DNA from 2 places in the Nocardiopsis sp. CNS-639 genome. Region 1 is predicted to be linked to the other one. Evidence: riboswitches for the same ligand, from Rfam matches in the RefSeq annotation. Region 1 holds a riboswitch; the other holds the start of a gene.

Region 1 (7,174 bases):
GTCCAGCTGCTGGGCGAAGGTCCAGCGCGCGATGAACAGCGGGAGCAGCACCAGCAGCGGTGCGATGAGGCCGACCCCGCCCCAGACGGCGGCGATGGCCAGGCCGAGCATCTGGTAGCCCATGGAGGACAGCTCGACCCCCACCAGCGGACGCCAGTCGAACCGGCCACGCGAGCCGCCGGGGCGCACGACGCCCAGGGTCCACATCAGGACGGCCACGAGCACCGAGTTGACCAGGGAGTGGGTCAGGACGGCGGCGACGTAGGGGAGGACGATGGCCGGGAAGTCCTCCCGGCCGGGTTCTCCCACCGTTCCGCCGAGCAGAAGGTAGACGTGTCCGGCCGCGTAGGCCGCCAGTGCGAACTGTGCTCCGTTGAACGCCCTCTTGACGAGGTTCTGCCTGCGGATGGCGAAGCAGGAGGCGAAACCGACCACCGCCGCCCCGACCGGTCCGACCAGGACGACGGCGGCCAGGGAGACCGCCGAACTCGGCGAGATCCCCGCCTTGACGCCCGTCAGGACCGCCGTACTGATCGACTCCGCGACCACGAAGAGAATCGCGATCAGGACCAGTGTGTGCAGATCCAGGCCCGAGTAGGGACCGATGAGCATGATGGTGACAGCACTGACAACGATGATTCCGACGTAGACACGCGCGCCCCCAGGAAGAGCCCGCACCCCCGTTCACCCCCCGCCGATGACGACCGGACTGTCATGGTTTCACCGGTTCTGTTCTACCACCAAGACCATCCACTGAAGGCGGTTACCACCCAAAGAACACCCATCACCGCGTGGAGCATGCCGACGAACACCGTTGTCCCCTCTCCCCCGACGCGCGCGCACCACCGTTATCCCCGGGCACGCCGCGTAAATTACCCCATTCGTTGGATATGGCGTCCAGTTTAACGGGCAACGACAGCGCCCCGATTACCCCCAACCCGAACTACCGCCACCACACCCCCTCCCGCTGGCGCCAAGTTCCGGAATATGGAATTACGAATTCAATTAGTAGTGCACTTCGATTACTCTGCGTAACCATACCCCCGGGCGTGGGAGCGCGCGAAGATCCACCGCCTGGGCGCTTGCCCCGCCACCCGCCGACCAGAACCATCAGGCACGACTACCCCAGGTAGTCATACGGAACAAACCCCGGAGCCGGGCAGAAAAAACATTCCGAGTGGGTCACGACCCGGAACGGCCCGGGCGTGCCGGGCGTGTCGGTGAAGGAGCCGGGAACACGGCAGAGAAGCACCTGACCAAAAACCCGACAGGCACGGGGAATACGGCACGACATTCCCGCAAAAGTGCATAAAAGCCACACATCACTTCAGAGATCGCTAATAACGGAACAGGTCACAAAATCCAACAAAAAGGTGGCGGAAGCTGGAATTCCAGCTTCCGCCACCAGGTGTGCCAGGTTTCGTCCGATACCGGGCCCGGTCGTGCCCGGGCTCCCTCAGGAGGGCGCGGTGCCCGGGCTTTCCAGGCGCGCCTCCCGGGCCAACTGCTCCGTGCGCGCCCGGGCCAGGCGGTTGAGCACCTTGTCCCTCAGGTCCATCGGCACCGGATCACAGCCGCAGTGCTTGGCCACGAGCTTCTTCACCGCCTCCTCGAGCCCGTACTCGTCGAGGCAGGGCCCGCACCCGTCCAGGTGCTCGCGCACCTGTTCGTAGTTGCCCTCCTCCAACTCGCCGTCGATGTAGGTGTAGAGCTTGGCGAGCACCTCGCTGCACGGGGTGTCGCTGTGTTCGCCGTGGCCGCCGCTCATTGCCGGTCTCCTCGATCCGAGACGTCCTGTCCCCGTCCGCGCGGGGACGTCCCCGAGGCGACCGCGCCGGCCTCGGCCGCCGCCCGCGCCGGCAGGAACCCCCGCTCCACCGCGTACTCCTCCAGCATCGACCTGAGCTGGCGGCGCCCGCGGTGCAGCCGGGACATGACCGTCCCGATGGGCGTCCCCATGATCTCGGCGACCTCCTTGTACGCGAAGCCCTCGACGTCTGCGAGGTACACCGCGATCCGGAAGTCCTCGGGCAGCTCCTGGAGCGCCCGTTTGACGTCGGTGTCGGGGAGGTGTTCGAGCGCCTCGGCCTCAGCTGACTTCAGGCCCGCCGCGGTGTGCGACGCGGCCTGCGCCAGCTGCCAGTCCTCGACGTCCTCGGTCCCCGCCTGCTTCGGTTCGCGCTGCTTCTTGCGGTAGGAGTTGATGAAGGTGTTGGTGAGGATGCGGTAGAGCCACGCCTTGAGGTTCGTTCCCTGTCTGAACTGGTGGAACGAACCGAACGCCTTGGCGAAGGTCTCCTGTACGAGATCCTCCGCGTCGGCGGGGTTACGGGTCATCCGCAGCGCCGCGGAGTAGAGCTGGTCGAGGAAGGGAAGCACGTCCCTCTCGAAGCGCTCTTCCCGTTCCTCGGCTGTCTCCTGCTCCTGGCCCTGTTCCAAGCCCGTCGGCCTCCTCGCGCTGGTCCCGGTTGGGGCGTCCATACCCCAACGATACGGTCCCATGGCACGGACCCGCGCATCGGCGCCGCGTGGCGCCGACACCGTCTCCTCGCGCTCCAGGCACGTCCCGGCTGTCGGCATGGTCTGTCGGCCCTCCCCCGCATACTCGCGTGTGGCGCGCCCGGACGCTGCTGCTCCGGGCGCGGTGTAGGGGAGAACAACGCTTCGCCCGAGCTGATTCCGCGCCGCGGAGGGACGAAGGTCCCTCCTTGGGCGAACTTTGTCGTTTACCTCCGTCACCGGAGGTGAGGCATGGCAGAGTGCGGGTAGGACATCTGGAGGATGGGAGAGGAGTGCACGTGCGACCGTCCCCGACCCCGGCCTCCGACCGCCCCCGTCCCACGGCGGCCCAGTTCGCCACCCCCGACCGCCTGTCGGACTACTGGCGGTTCTACTGGGCGGTCGCCGAGGCGCAGGTCGCCCGGTGGCTCCCCGACACCCCCTCCCTGCTGCTCGACCTCTCCGGCGCGGACTACCAGGGCGCCCCGCGCGCCGTGGCCGCCGGACACGACGTGGTCACCCTGCTGCCGTCGGTGGACGTGGCGGTGCGCCGCCCGCTGACCCTGGTGAACGGGCGCGCGGTGGTGCCCCGGCCCGCCCGGCGCGGACGGCTGCGCCACGTGGTGGGCGACTCCGCCTTCCTGCGCAGCTTCGCCCCGGGCTCCTTCGACGGGGTCATCGCCGACAACCGGGTACTGTCCCGGCACCTGGCCACCGAGGAGGCGCTGGCCCAGGTCAGCCGGGTGCTGCGCCCGGGGGGCCGCGCCCTGCTGTGCGTGGACTCGGTGGTGCTGGGCATGGCGATGCTGGCCGAGCAGGACCGCTGGCCCGAGCTGAGCCACGCGCCCAACGCGGACGTGCTCTTGGTGCCCTGGCCGGACGGCTCCATCACGCGGTGCTTCACGGCCGAGCAGCTCACCGAGGCGGTCGCCGAAGCCGGTCTGGAACTGGAGTGGGTCAAGCCCCGCACGGTGCTGTCCGCCTCCACGGTGGAGATGATGCTGGCGCGCGACCCGAGGTCGATGGGACGCCTGGTGGAGATGGAACTGCGCGCCACGGAGTCCGACGACTACGTGGGCGTGCACCTGGTGGCGAGCGCGCGCAAGCCCGGCTAGGGCGGGGACGCCGCCGCCCCCGCCCCATCCCTCACCGGTGCTGCGCGGTCTCCTGGTCCGCCAGGGGCAGGTAGACCCGCTTACCCTGTTCGGCGAACTCCGCGGACTTGTCGGCCATGCCCTTCTCGATGGCGGCCACCGTCTCCAGCCCGTGCTCCTCGGCGTACCTGCGCACGTCCTGCGTGATCTTCATGGAGCAGAACTTCGGCCCGCACATGGAGCAGAAGTGCGCGGTCTTGGCGGGTTCGGCGGGCAGGGTCTGGTCGTGGAAGGACTGCGCGGTCTCGGGGTCCAGGGCCAGGTGGAACTGGTCCTGCCAACGGAACTCGAACCGCGCCTTGGACAGCTCGTCGTCCCACTCCTGCGCCCGGGGGTGCCCCTTGGCCAGGTCGGCGGCGTGCGCGGCGAGCTTGTAGGTGATCACACCGGTCTTGACGTCGTCCCGGTCGGGCAGCCCCAGGTGCTCCTTGGGGGTGACGTAGCACAGCATCGCCGTACCGAGCCAGCCGATCTGGGCGGCGCCGATCGCGGAGGTGATGTGGTCGTAGCCGGGCGCGACGTCGGTGGCCAGGGGGCCGAGCGTGTAGAACGGCGCCTCGCCGCACAGCTCCTCCTCCAGGCGCACGTTCTCCGCGATCTTGTGCATCGGCACGTGCCCGGGCCCCTCGATCATCACCTGCACGTCGTGCGCGCGGGCGATGTGGGTGAGTTCTCCCAGGGTCCGCAGCTCGGCGAACTGGGCCTCGTCGTTGGCGTCGGCGATCGACCCCGGCCGCAGCCCGTCGCCGAGGGAGAAGGTGACGTCGTACTCCCGGAGGATCTCGCACAGCTCCTCGTAGTGGGTGTACAGGAAGCTCTCCCTGTGGTGGGCCAGGCACCAGGCCGCCATGATGGAGCCGCCGCGCGAGACGATGCCGGTGACCCGGCGGGCGGTGAGCGGCACGTAGCGCAGCAGCACGCCCGCGTGGACGGTCATGTAGTCCACGCCCTGCTCGCACTGCTCGATGACGGTGTCGCGGTAGACCTCCCAGCTCAGCGCCGCCGGATCGCCGTTGACCTTCTCCAGGGCCTGGTAGATGGGTACGGTCCCGATCGGGACGGGCGAGTTGCGCAGGATGCGCTCGCGGGTCTCGTGGATGCGCTTGCCGGTGGACAGGTCCATGACGGTGTCGGCCCCCCATCGGGTGGCCCACACCATCTTCTCCACCTCCTCGGGAACGGAGGAGGTGACGGCGGAGTTGCCGATGTTGGCGTTGATCTTGACCAGGAAGTTCTTGCCGATGATCATCGGCTCGGACTCGGGGTGGCACCGGTTGGCGGGGATGACCGCCCGGCCCACGGCCACCTCCTGGCGGACGAACTCTGGGTCCACGCCCTCCCGGGCGGCCACGAACCGCATCTCGGGGGTGATGGTCCCGGCCTTGGCGTGGGCCAGCTGGGTGGTCGCGCCGCCGGACGGGGCGGACGTGTGGGCCCACTCCCCGCGGGTGGGGGCCAGGCCCCGGTGGACGTCGATGTGCGCGGTGTCGTCGGTGTACGGACCCGAGGTGTCGTACAGGTCGAAGTGGCTGCCGTTGCTGAGTTCCACCCGGCGCTGCGGGACGCGGAGGGTGTGCCCCTCGGGGGTGGCGACCTCCCGGTAGACCTTGCGTGATCCCATGATGGGACCGGTGGTCACCCGGTGGTCGGCGGTGGAACTGACGTCGCGGCCGTCGAGAGCCGTCATGGCATGCCTCCCTACGTCGGAATTACCCGAACAGGTTCTGCGGTCGGCGACACCGTTGAGTCGCCCTCTCAGCCCGCCATGGCGCGAGCTCCCGCGTTGCGTATGAAGATGTGGGGACGCATGGGGCGCCCCGGGCACGCGGGACCGGGGCGTGCCCGGTCCGTGTGGCCCCGGACACTCTATCCGTCGGCCGAGCGGGGCTGTCCACCGTCCCGGGGATAGAAAAGTGTCTCCCGCACGCCACCCCCGACAGCGCGGTCGGCTCGGGGCCGTGCCGCGCTCCCCTGGGTCAGAAGAGCGTCTGCGGCTCGTCTCCCCCGGTGTCGGAGAGCGGTTCGAGCAGGTCGGGACGGTTGTTCTTGATGCTGTTGACGTCGGTGGAGACCTCGTCCACCGCGAAGCGCTCGGCGGGGGTGTCCTGGAGCAGGTGGGCCAGCTCGTCGGCCCCGGTCGCCGGGTCCAGCCAGGCCGCCCAGTCCTCGGGGGGCACGACGACGGGCATGCGCTCGTGGATGTGGGCGAGTTCGGGGGCGGCCTCGGTGGTGACGACGGCGCAGCTCCACACCCACGCGGCGGGGTCGTCCTCGGCCACCTCCGGGTCGCGCCAGCGCTCGAAGATCCCCGCCAGGGCCAGGGGCCGGTCGTCGGGGTAGTGGATGGAGTAGGGCTTCTTGTCCGCCTTGGCCTTGCGCTTCTTGTGGTGGGGGTCGGTGACCGGCGAGGTGCTGGCCTGCACGGTCCCGTCCCTGCCGATCAGCTGCCACTCGTAGTAGGCGTCGGCGGGCAGCAGGCAGCGGCGGCGCCGGAAGGCCGTGCGGAAGGCGGGCTTGTCGGCGATGGTCTCGCTGCGGGCGTTGATCATCCGGTAGCCGATGTTGCGGTCCTTGGCCCAGGAGGGCACCAGTCCCCAGCGCAGGGTGTGCAGGGAGCGGGGCCCCGGCTCACCCCGGTCCTCACCCTGCGGGGGCGGTCCGAGCACCGCGTACACGGGCCTGCCGGGTGAGATGTTGTAGTCCGGGTCCAGCTCCTCCAGCGGCGGCCACGCCCGGGGATCGGTCTCCTCGGGAAGGGCCTGTTCGGGCAGGCCGAAGGCGAGCTGCAACTGGTGCACGTTCCGGGACTGGGCATAACGACCGCACATGGGTGTGATCCTACGGTCGAAACGGCTCGTTCTCCCCCGGAACACCCGTATCCGCCGGTGTTTCCCGCCCCGGGGCACCGGGCGCGGCTCGGGCGGCCCGCCGGTTCCGCCGGACCTCAGCTCGGCGCCGGCGCGACGGGCTCCCCCTCCGCGCGTCCGGGGCCCCGCTCCGCTCCCCCGTCCGCGTCCCGGCCCCGCCGGGCCCGGACCAGGCCGACCAGCACGACCAGGCCGCCGAGCGGGGTCAGCGTCCACGGCGCCCACGAGGAGAGGGCGCGCAGCAGCACCGAGCGCACGCGGGCCTGCTCGGCCTGGGCCGCGACCTGCTGCTCGGCCAGGACCAGCTGCGCGTACAGCAGGGGCGCCTCACCGCTGTCGTTCTGCGGGCGCAGGGTCTCCGCGCGGGTCTCGTGGGCGTTGACCACGATCCCGCTGACCGGTTCCACCCAGAACGTCCGGCTGACCTCCAGCCAGCGGGTGGCGGTGACCGTGCCCGTGGCCCCGGGGCGGAACAGGGAGGCGGGCACGGGGCGGGCCGAGTCGGGCATCTGGGTGGACTCGATCCACTGGCTGTACCGGCGCACCGGTACCCCCGCCACCTCCTCCCACTCCTGGAACTCCAACATCGGCGCGGACCGCACCTCGGCGTCGTAGAAGGGGTACTCGCCCTCCCCGTCCCCGGGCGGCCAGAAG
Region 2 (7,174 bases), on a different contig from region 1:
TGCCCGGGGCGTCAAGGACGGGGTGACCTGGCCGACCGTGGTCCTGGTCGGCGCGGTGGTGCTGACCTTGGCCGCGAACCTGGCCACGGCCCAACCCACGGTGTGGGGCTGGATCATGGCCGCCGTTCCGGCCGCCGCGTTCCTGGTCGCGGTCTCGATGTTGGAACGCCGCGCCGCTCACGGGGCCCAGCAGCAGGACGAACCGGAGTCCGTGTCCGCTGAATCGGCCGCCTCCTCCGAGCGTGAGGAGTTCCGGGTCACCGAGGTGCACTGGCAGCACACCGAAACCGCCCCGGCTCCTGCGCCTGAACCCCCGCCGACCCCGGTGGCCCCGGCTCCGCAACCGGCCCCGGCCGCGGTCGAACAGGGGCATCCGCTGGCCTCCTACGCCGCCCAACTGGCGCAGGACTACCGCGTCACCCACGGCCGGGAGATCACCGTGACCGCGCTGCGCTCCCGTCTGGGGGTCTCCGAAACGGTGGCCGCGACCCTGCGAGACCAGATCACGACCTGAAAGGCCAACGCCATGAAGACCAAGACCGTGATGTGCCTGGCCTGCTCCGGCACCAAGCGTGTGCTCGTTCAGAAGATCGGGCTCCTGATTCGCAGGTACAGCACCTGCCCCACCTGCAAGGGAACCGGGAAGGTGACGCTGTGACCGACAGCCACCTGTGCTCGAACTGCTACGGCCACGGCATCACCAGCGAGGGCCACACCTGCACCGGGTGCTCGGGCCTGGGTCACACCTCGACCTGACCTGGTGGGCGGCCTGCTTCCACACACCCGCCGACCCGCCACCTGCTTCACCTGACCAACCAACCCAACACGCGAGACCGAACGAAGGAGATCACCGTGAACTGCTGGGAGAAGCCGACCAAGGGCGACACCGACAAGCTGACCGTGGGGAGGCCGACCCGATGAGGCGCACCGAGACCTGCCGCCACTGCGGTTCGTCGGTCAGCTACAGCGGTCCGCTCGGCACCGTTCCTGAGCGCTGCTACAGCTGCCCGAACCGGTCCTAGATCGCACAAGTCCGGGGTGCGGCGCTGCTTCCACACACCCGCCGCACCCCGGTTCACCTACCCAACGAACCCAACACGCGAATGCAAGGAACGAAAGGGGCTCGATCAGCCTATGACATCTCACGCCTTCCCCGCCGTGTTCGCCGCGATGACGGCCGCGCACCACGTGGGTGACTACCTGCTCCAGAACGACCACCAGGCCCAGCACAAGATGGAGTCCTGGACCGCGAACCAGGCGCACGTGGCCAGCTACCACCTGGCCCAGCTCGCCGCCATCGGCCTCACTTCCCGCGCCTTGGGGCTGCGGCTCTCCCCGGCCCGGCTCGCCGCGGGAGTCGCGGTGTCCTGGGTGACGCACTCGGTGATCGACCGCCGTTGGCCGGTGCGCTGGTGGATGACCCGTACCGGCTCCAGGGGCTTCTACGAGGCCGGGGGCGCTCCGCACGTGGACCAGGCCATGCACCACGCGGCCCTGTTCGCCTCCGCGCTCATCGCCACCAGCGGACCCCAGGACGCCCGGTGACGTGCCCGCGCTGCCAGAGCAGCAACGTCAAGGACCACAGCCGCGGTGAATACCTTGGCTCCTCGTGCGGGGACTGCTCGAACACCTGGGTACCGGCGCAGTCCACCAATGCCTTCCTGGACGAGCGCCGCACCCTGAAGAAGTGGGGGTGCCGCTCATGACCCGCGCACGCATGATCGGGGTCCGTCTGGACGGGGACGCCTGCGAGGTCGCGGCGTTCGCAGACCAGATCGCGGCCCTGCCCGGGGTGAGTATCACCCGGCGCTCGGGCCCCTACCCGAACCGGTCCAACCCCCGCGTGCGGCTCTACCTCGACATCACACCCGCACGCCTGTAACCCCTTCTCCTGGCCCCGGCGACGGCCCTGCTTCCACAACACCAGCCGCGCCGGGGCCTCACCTATCCACGAAAGGCCTCTTCGCCATGCCCGAACCCGAACACGTCGGCGGACTCCTGGGCCCCGCCCTGGCCCGCATCACCGCCCTGGACGAGAACCACCTCGACCGGTGGATCACCCGCGCCCGTGCCCTGCGCGGCTGCGCCTGCCCCGTGCGCCTGACCGGTGAGACCACCCGTGTGGACGCCTCCACCGGGGAACTGCTCTCGCGCTACTCGACCAGCAACGAACCAGCCAACGAACTGCTGGTGCGGTGCAAGAACCGGCGGGCCTCGCGCTGCCCCTCCTGCTCGGAGGAGTACCGGGCCGACACCTACCACCTGGTCAAGGCCGGAATCGTCGGTGGGGACAAGGGCGTGCCGACCTCGGTCGGCGTGCACCCCCGGGCCTTCGTCACCCTGACCGCTCCCTCCTTCGGCGCGGTCCACCGCGGCCCCGGCAAGGACGGCCGTACCCGGGTGTGCCACCCCCGCCGTACCGGCGCGACCTGCTTCAAGCACCACCGCGCTGACGACCCCCGCATCGGCCAACCCCTGGACCCGACCCGCTACGACTACATCGGTCACGTGCTCTGGCACGCCCACACCGGGGAGCTGTGGCGGCGCTTCACCCTGTACCTGCGCAACCACCTCGCCTCGGCTGCCGGGCTCTCGCGTACGGCCTTCGCCAAGCGGGTGCGCATCTCCTACGCCAAGGTCGCCGAGTTCCAGTCCCGGGGCGCGGTGCACTTTCACGCCGTGATCCGGCTGGACGGCTACACCAAAGACCCCACCGGCTGGCCGCCGCCTCCGGTGTGGGCCAGCATGGACATGCTCACCGCGGCCGTGGACTCGGCCGCCCGCACGGTCTCGCTCACCTCCCCCGAGATCAACGGCCGCACCTGGACCCTGGCGTGGGGTGAGCAGGTGGACGTGCGCCCCATCGAGGACTTCGGCCCCGACCAGGCGCTGACGGACACGGCCGTGGCCGGGTACATCGCCAAGTACGCCACCAAGGCCGCTGAGGACACCGGCACCCTGGACCGGCGTATCCACGACATCGACCACGTGGACATGACCCAGGTGCGCGCGCACGCGGGCAAGCTCATCTACACCTGCTGGCGTCTGGGCAACACCCGCCTGTACCCCCAGCTCGAAGACCTCAAGCTGCGCCAGTGGGCGCACATGCTCGGCTTCCGGGGCCACTTCTCCACCAAGTCGCGCCGCTACTCCACCACCCTGGGCAAGCTGCGTCAGGTGCGGGCCGACTACGCGGCCGGGCGCCCCTGGGATGCCGAGACCTTCACCTCGCTCGTGGTCCAGGACGAAGAGGGCTCCACGCTGACCCTGGGCAACTGGCACTACCTCGGGCAGGGCCTCACCCCGGGAGAGTGGGCGCTGGCGTCCTTGGTCGCAGGGATGGGCCGCTCCGCCGAAGACGCGGAGGTGGACCGGTGAAGACCCTTGAGCGGCTGTGGACCCTGGACGAAACCGCGGCTTACCTCGGCGTCCCGGCCAAGACCCTCTACCAGTGGCGGTACCTGCGCACCGGCCCCCCGTCCCACCGGGTCGGCCGCCACGTCCGCTACGAACCGACCGAGGTCCGCGCCTGGGTCCTGGAACAGGACTGAGGCGCACCGATGTCTGTAGTCGACACCTGGCACAAGACAGTCAAGCTCCCGGACGGCTCGCTTCGACGCGAGAAGTCCGCCGCCTACGGCCGAGGCAAGCGCTGGGCCGCCCGCTACCGCGACAGCAACGGACAGCAGAAGTCCCCGAAGTTCAGGACCAAGCCCGAAGCCGAACGCCATCTGAAGAGGGTGGAAGGGGAGCTTCTACGAGGGACCTATGTGGACCCTGCGGCGGGCAAGGTCACCTTCCGCCAGTTCGCCGAACAATGGCGGAAGGACGCCTTGCACCGGCCGCTGACAGCCTCCCGGATCATCGGAGAACTGGAGAACCACGTCTATCCCGAGTTCGGCAACCGTGCCTTGTCCAGCGTCCTCCCCTCCCACGTGCAGCGCTGGGTGACGCGTCTCGGCAAGTCCCTGGCACCGGCCAGTGTGGAGAGCATCTATGCCACTCTCCGTCAGGTCTTCGAGGCCGCCGTGCGTGATGACCTCCTCGCGAAGACGCCCTGCCGGGGAATCCGGCTCCCCGAGAAACGAAAGGTGACTGAGCCCGTCATGCCGATGGAGACCCTGCGTGAGGTCGTGGAAGGCGTTCCCGAACGGTTCAAGGCCGTCGTGCTCCTGGCCGCTGGCAGCGGCCTCCGGCAAGGGGAACTCTTCGGGCTGGAGCTTCACCACCTGGACGTCGAGCGCCTGGTGCTGCGCGTGGAACAGCAACTGGTCACCCCGGTGGACAACGTCGCCTACCTAGCGCAGCCGAAGAGCCCGGCCAGCTACCGGGACATCCCGCTGACGCGGGAAACCGCGGACATGATGCTCGTCCATCTCGACTCCTTCCCGGCCGGGCCGGTAGAGATCGAGGATCGGACCGACCCCCACAAGCCGCGGCGGCGGACAGCACACCTGCTCTTCGCACTGCCGAATGGTGGCCCCGTCCGCCGCTGGGAGTGGAACAGGGTCCTCACCCCGGCGATGGCCAAAGCGGGAATGCCGAAGCGCTCCGGGTTGCACTCGGTACGGCGCTTCTACGCCTCCCTGCTGATCCGCTACGGCGAGTCGGTCAAGACCGTGCAGACGCGCATGGGCCACAGTTCGGCCGCCATCACGCTGGACGTCTACGCCGGGCTGTGGCCTGACAGTGAGGACCGGACCCGCGAAGCGGTCGCCAGCGGGCTCGGGGATCTCCACAGTGTGCGCCCTGTGTGCGCCGACGACTCCGACTGATCACGGCACCGCAGGTCAACGGGTCCGGTGACGCCGCTGCTACCACCAGGCGTGGAAGTGGTGCACCGGGCCCTGCCCGCCGCCCGCGTCGATCTCGTCGGCGCGCCGGATGGCCTCGGTCAGGTAGTCCTTGGCGTCGCCCACCGCGGCGGCCACGTCCGGCCGCTGCGGCAGCAGGGCCGCGATCGAGGAGGACAGCGTGCACCCGGTGCCGTGCGTGTTGCGGGTGGCCACCCTCGGGGCGCGGAACTCGACCGGGTCGGCGTCCCGGGCGACCAGGACGTCGACGCTCTCCCCGCCGGGCAGGTGGCCGCCCTTGAGCAGGGCCCGGCGCGGGCCGAGCTCCAGCAGCCGCCAGGCCTGGGCGCGCATCGACGCCAGGTCGGTCGCCTCGGGCTCCTCCAGCAGGTCCGCGGCCTCGGGCAGGTTCGGGGTGACCAGGTCCGCCCGGGGCAGGAGCTTGGTGCGCAGCGCGTCGACGGCCGAGGCCTCCAGCAGCCGGTCCCCGCTCTTGGCGACCATCACCGGGTCCACCACCACGTTCGGCAGCGAGTGGCGGTCGATCGCCTCGGCCACGGCCTCGGTGACCTCCGAGGTGCCCAGCATGCCCACCTTGACCGCGTGCACGACGGCGTCGGCGAAGAGGGTGTCCATCTGGTGGGCGACGAAGTGCGCCGGGATCGGGTGGACCCCGGTGACGCCGAGCGTGGACTGGGCGGTCAGCGCGGCGATCACCGTCATCCCGAAGGTCCCGTGCGCGGAGAAGGCCTTGAGGTCGGCCTGGACGCCCGCGCCCCCGCTGGGGTCGCTGCCGGCGATGGACACGATGTTGTACGCGCTCATGGCGTTCCTTCGCTAGTGCTAACTAGGGCAGGTTCGACGGGTGTGCTCTCAGCCGGGAACGTGTCCCGGCACCCCGCGCCTGGCGGGGCCGCGTCGGCGGCCCCGGCCGTTATGTGGTTGTCGGTGCGTTCCGGGCAGGATACCCACACAAGCGCGAAGGGGTCCGCCCGGGGATGCGGGCGGACCCCTGGAGGGGTTTCACGGGGGGCGGAGCCCCGGGGGAAGGCGCCTCAGGCGGAGGTGCCCTCGGTCCGGCGGGCCTTGGTCCGCTTGTAGACGCGGGCCAGGATGAACCACAGCACCAGCAGGCCGATGATCACGACCACGATGTTGCTGATCACGCCGCTCCACTGGGCGAGGATGGGCTCGATGGCCGGGCCGAAGACGTAGCCGAGGCCGATCCAGATCGTGTTCCACACCGCGGAGCCGATGACCGTGTACAGCGAGAACTTGAACAGGGGCATCCGCTCGATCCCGGCGGGCACCGAGATGAAGCTGCGGACCAGGGGCACGCACCGGCCCAGCAGGACGGCGACGCCGCCGAAGCGGGCGAAGAAGCGCTCGGCCTTGTAGAAGTCCTCGATCTCCAGCAGCGGGGTCTTCTCGACCAGCCAGGCCGTGCGCTCGCGGCCCAGGAGCGCGCCGATCGCGTAGAAGCCCCACGCGCCGACCAGGCAGCCGATCGTCGCCCACAGGATGGCGAGCCACACGTTCATGTGCCCGGCGTAGGCGAGGAACCCGGCGCCGGGCAGGACCGCCTCACTGGGCATCGGCGGGAAGAAGGTCTCGATGAACAGCGCCACGCCGACACCGGGTTCGCCCAGGGTCGTCATCAGGCTCAGGACCCACCCGATGAACCCCTCGTACTCGTGGGCGACGTCGACGTCCGTCGTCGAGGCCGCGGTCATCAGCAGATTCGTTGTCATGCGGTTGTCGTTCCCGTTCTCAGACGTGGGTGGGGGTCTGGTGGAGTACGGCTTCCTCCATCCGGAGGCGCTTGCGGCGCTCCCAGACGATGGCCGCCGCCACGATCGCGAAGCCGACCGCCATCAGGCCGACTGTCACCGGGACGTCGGTGGGGGCCAGGAACGTGCGGTCCTCGTCCTGCCAGGGCCACAGGGCGCGCAGCGAACCGGCCATGAGGCCGGTGAGGACTACCAGGGTCATGTGGTGGAAGTTCATCAGCAGGTGCTGGAGCAGCTTCACGAACAGCGACAGGCCCGTGAGCATGCCGAGCGCGAACACCGAGAGGTAGGCGATGTCCATGTCCCCGACCGCGCTGATCGTGGGTTCGTACAGACCCAGCGTGAGCAGGATGAAGGATCCGGACAGCCCTGGCAGCACCAGGGCGCAGACGGCCACCGCCGCGGCGAGGAAGACGACGACCGGGTGGGTGGGCAGGTTGGCGCCGGGCAGGCCGGTGAGGAAGAACGCGCCCGCAGCGAAGACCAGGGCGACGAGGTAGTGCCAGGCCCGCCACCTGTGGCCCGCGCCGGTGTAGGGAATCCACAGGCAGGCCAGGACCAGGCCGAAGAACAGCGCGTACGCGTACTGGG

Evidence for each region. Region 1 has a riboswitch for thiamine pyrophosphate ahead of thiC (phosphomethylpyrimidine synthase ThiC). Riboswitches for the same ligand answer to the same signal wherever they lie in the genome.
Region 2: another riboswitch for thiamine pyrophosphate. It lies ahead of thiD (bifunctional hydroxymethylpyrimidine kinase/phosphomethylpyrimidine kinase); the one in region 1 lies ahead of thiC (phosphomethylpyrimidine synthase ThiC).

Annotation. Positions count from the first base shown of each region.
Region 1 covers NZ_KB906857.1:191,203-198,376, forward strand. The annotation lists gene G011_RS0108290 (HD-GYP domain-containing protein) at 1-612, opposite strand, end outside; gene rsrA (mycothiol system anti-sigma-R factor) at 1,457-1,768, opposite strand; gene G011_RS0108300 (sigma-70 family RNA polymerase sigma factor) at 1,765-2,481, opposite strand; gene G011_RS0108305 (class I SAM-dependent methyltransferase) at 2,793-3,614, shown strand; gene thiC (phosphomethylpyrimidine synthase ThiC) at 3,646-5,340, opposite strand; TPP riboswitch at 5,334-5,445, opposite strand; gene G011_RS0108315 (SOS response-associated peptidase) at 5,630-6,481, opposite strand; gene G011_RS0108320 (DUF3068 domain-containing protein) at 6,598-7,174, opposite strand, start outside.
Region 2 covers NZ_KB906854.1:238,748-245,921, forward strand. The annotation lists gene G011_RS0100925 (DUF2637 domain-containing protein) at 1-514, shown strand, start outside; gene G011_RS0100930 (hypothetical protein) at 527-658, shown strand; gene G011_RS0100945 (DUF3307 domain-containing protein) at 1,135-1,545, shown strand; gene G011_RS0100950 (hypothetical protein) at 1,703-1,882, shown strand; gene G011_RS0100955 (replication initiator) at 1,969-3,378, shown strand; gene G011_RS0100960 (AlpA family transcriptional regulator) at 3,375-3,551, shown strand; gene xerC (tyrosine recombinase XerC) at 3,561-4,775, shown strand; gene thiD (bifunctional hydroxymethylpyrimidine kinase/phosphomethylpyrimidine kinase) at 4,815-5,618, opposite strand; TPP riboswitch at 5,606-5,704, opposite strand; gene G011_RS0100975 (DedA family protein) at 5,849-6,544, opposite strand; gene G011_RS0100980 (DUF368 domain-containing protein) at 6,564-7,174, opposite strand, start outside.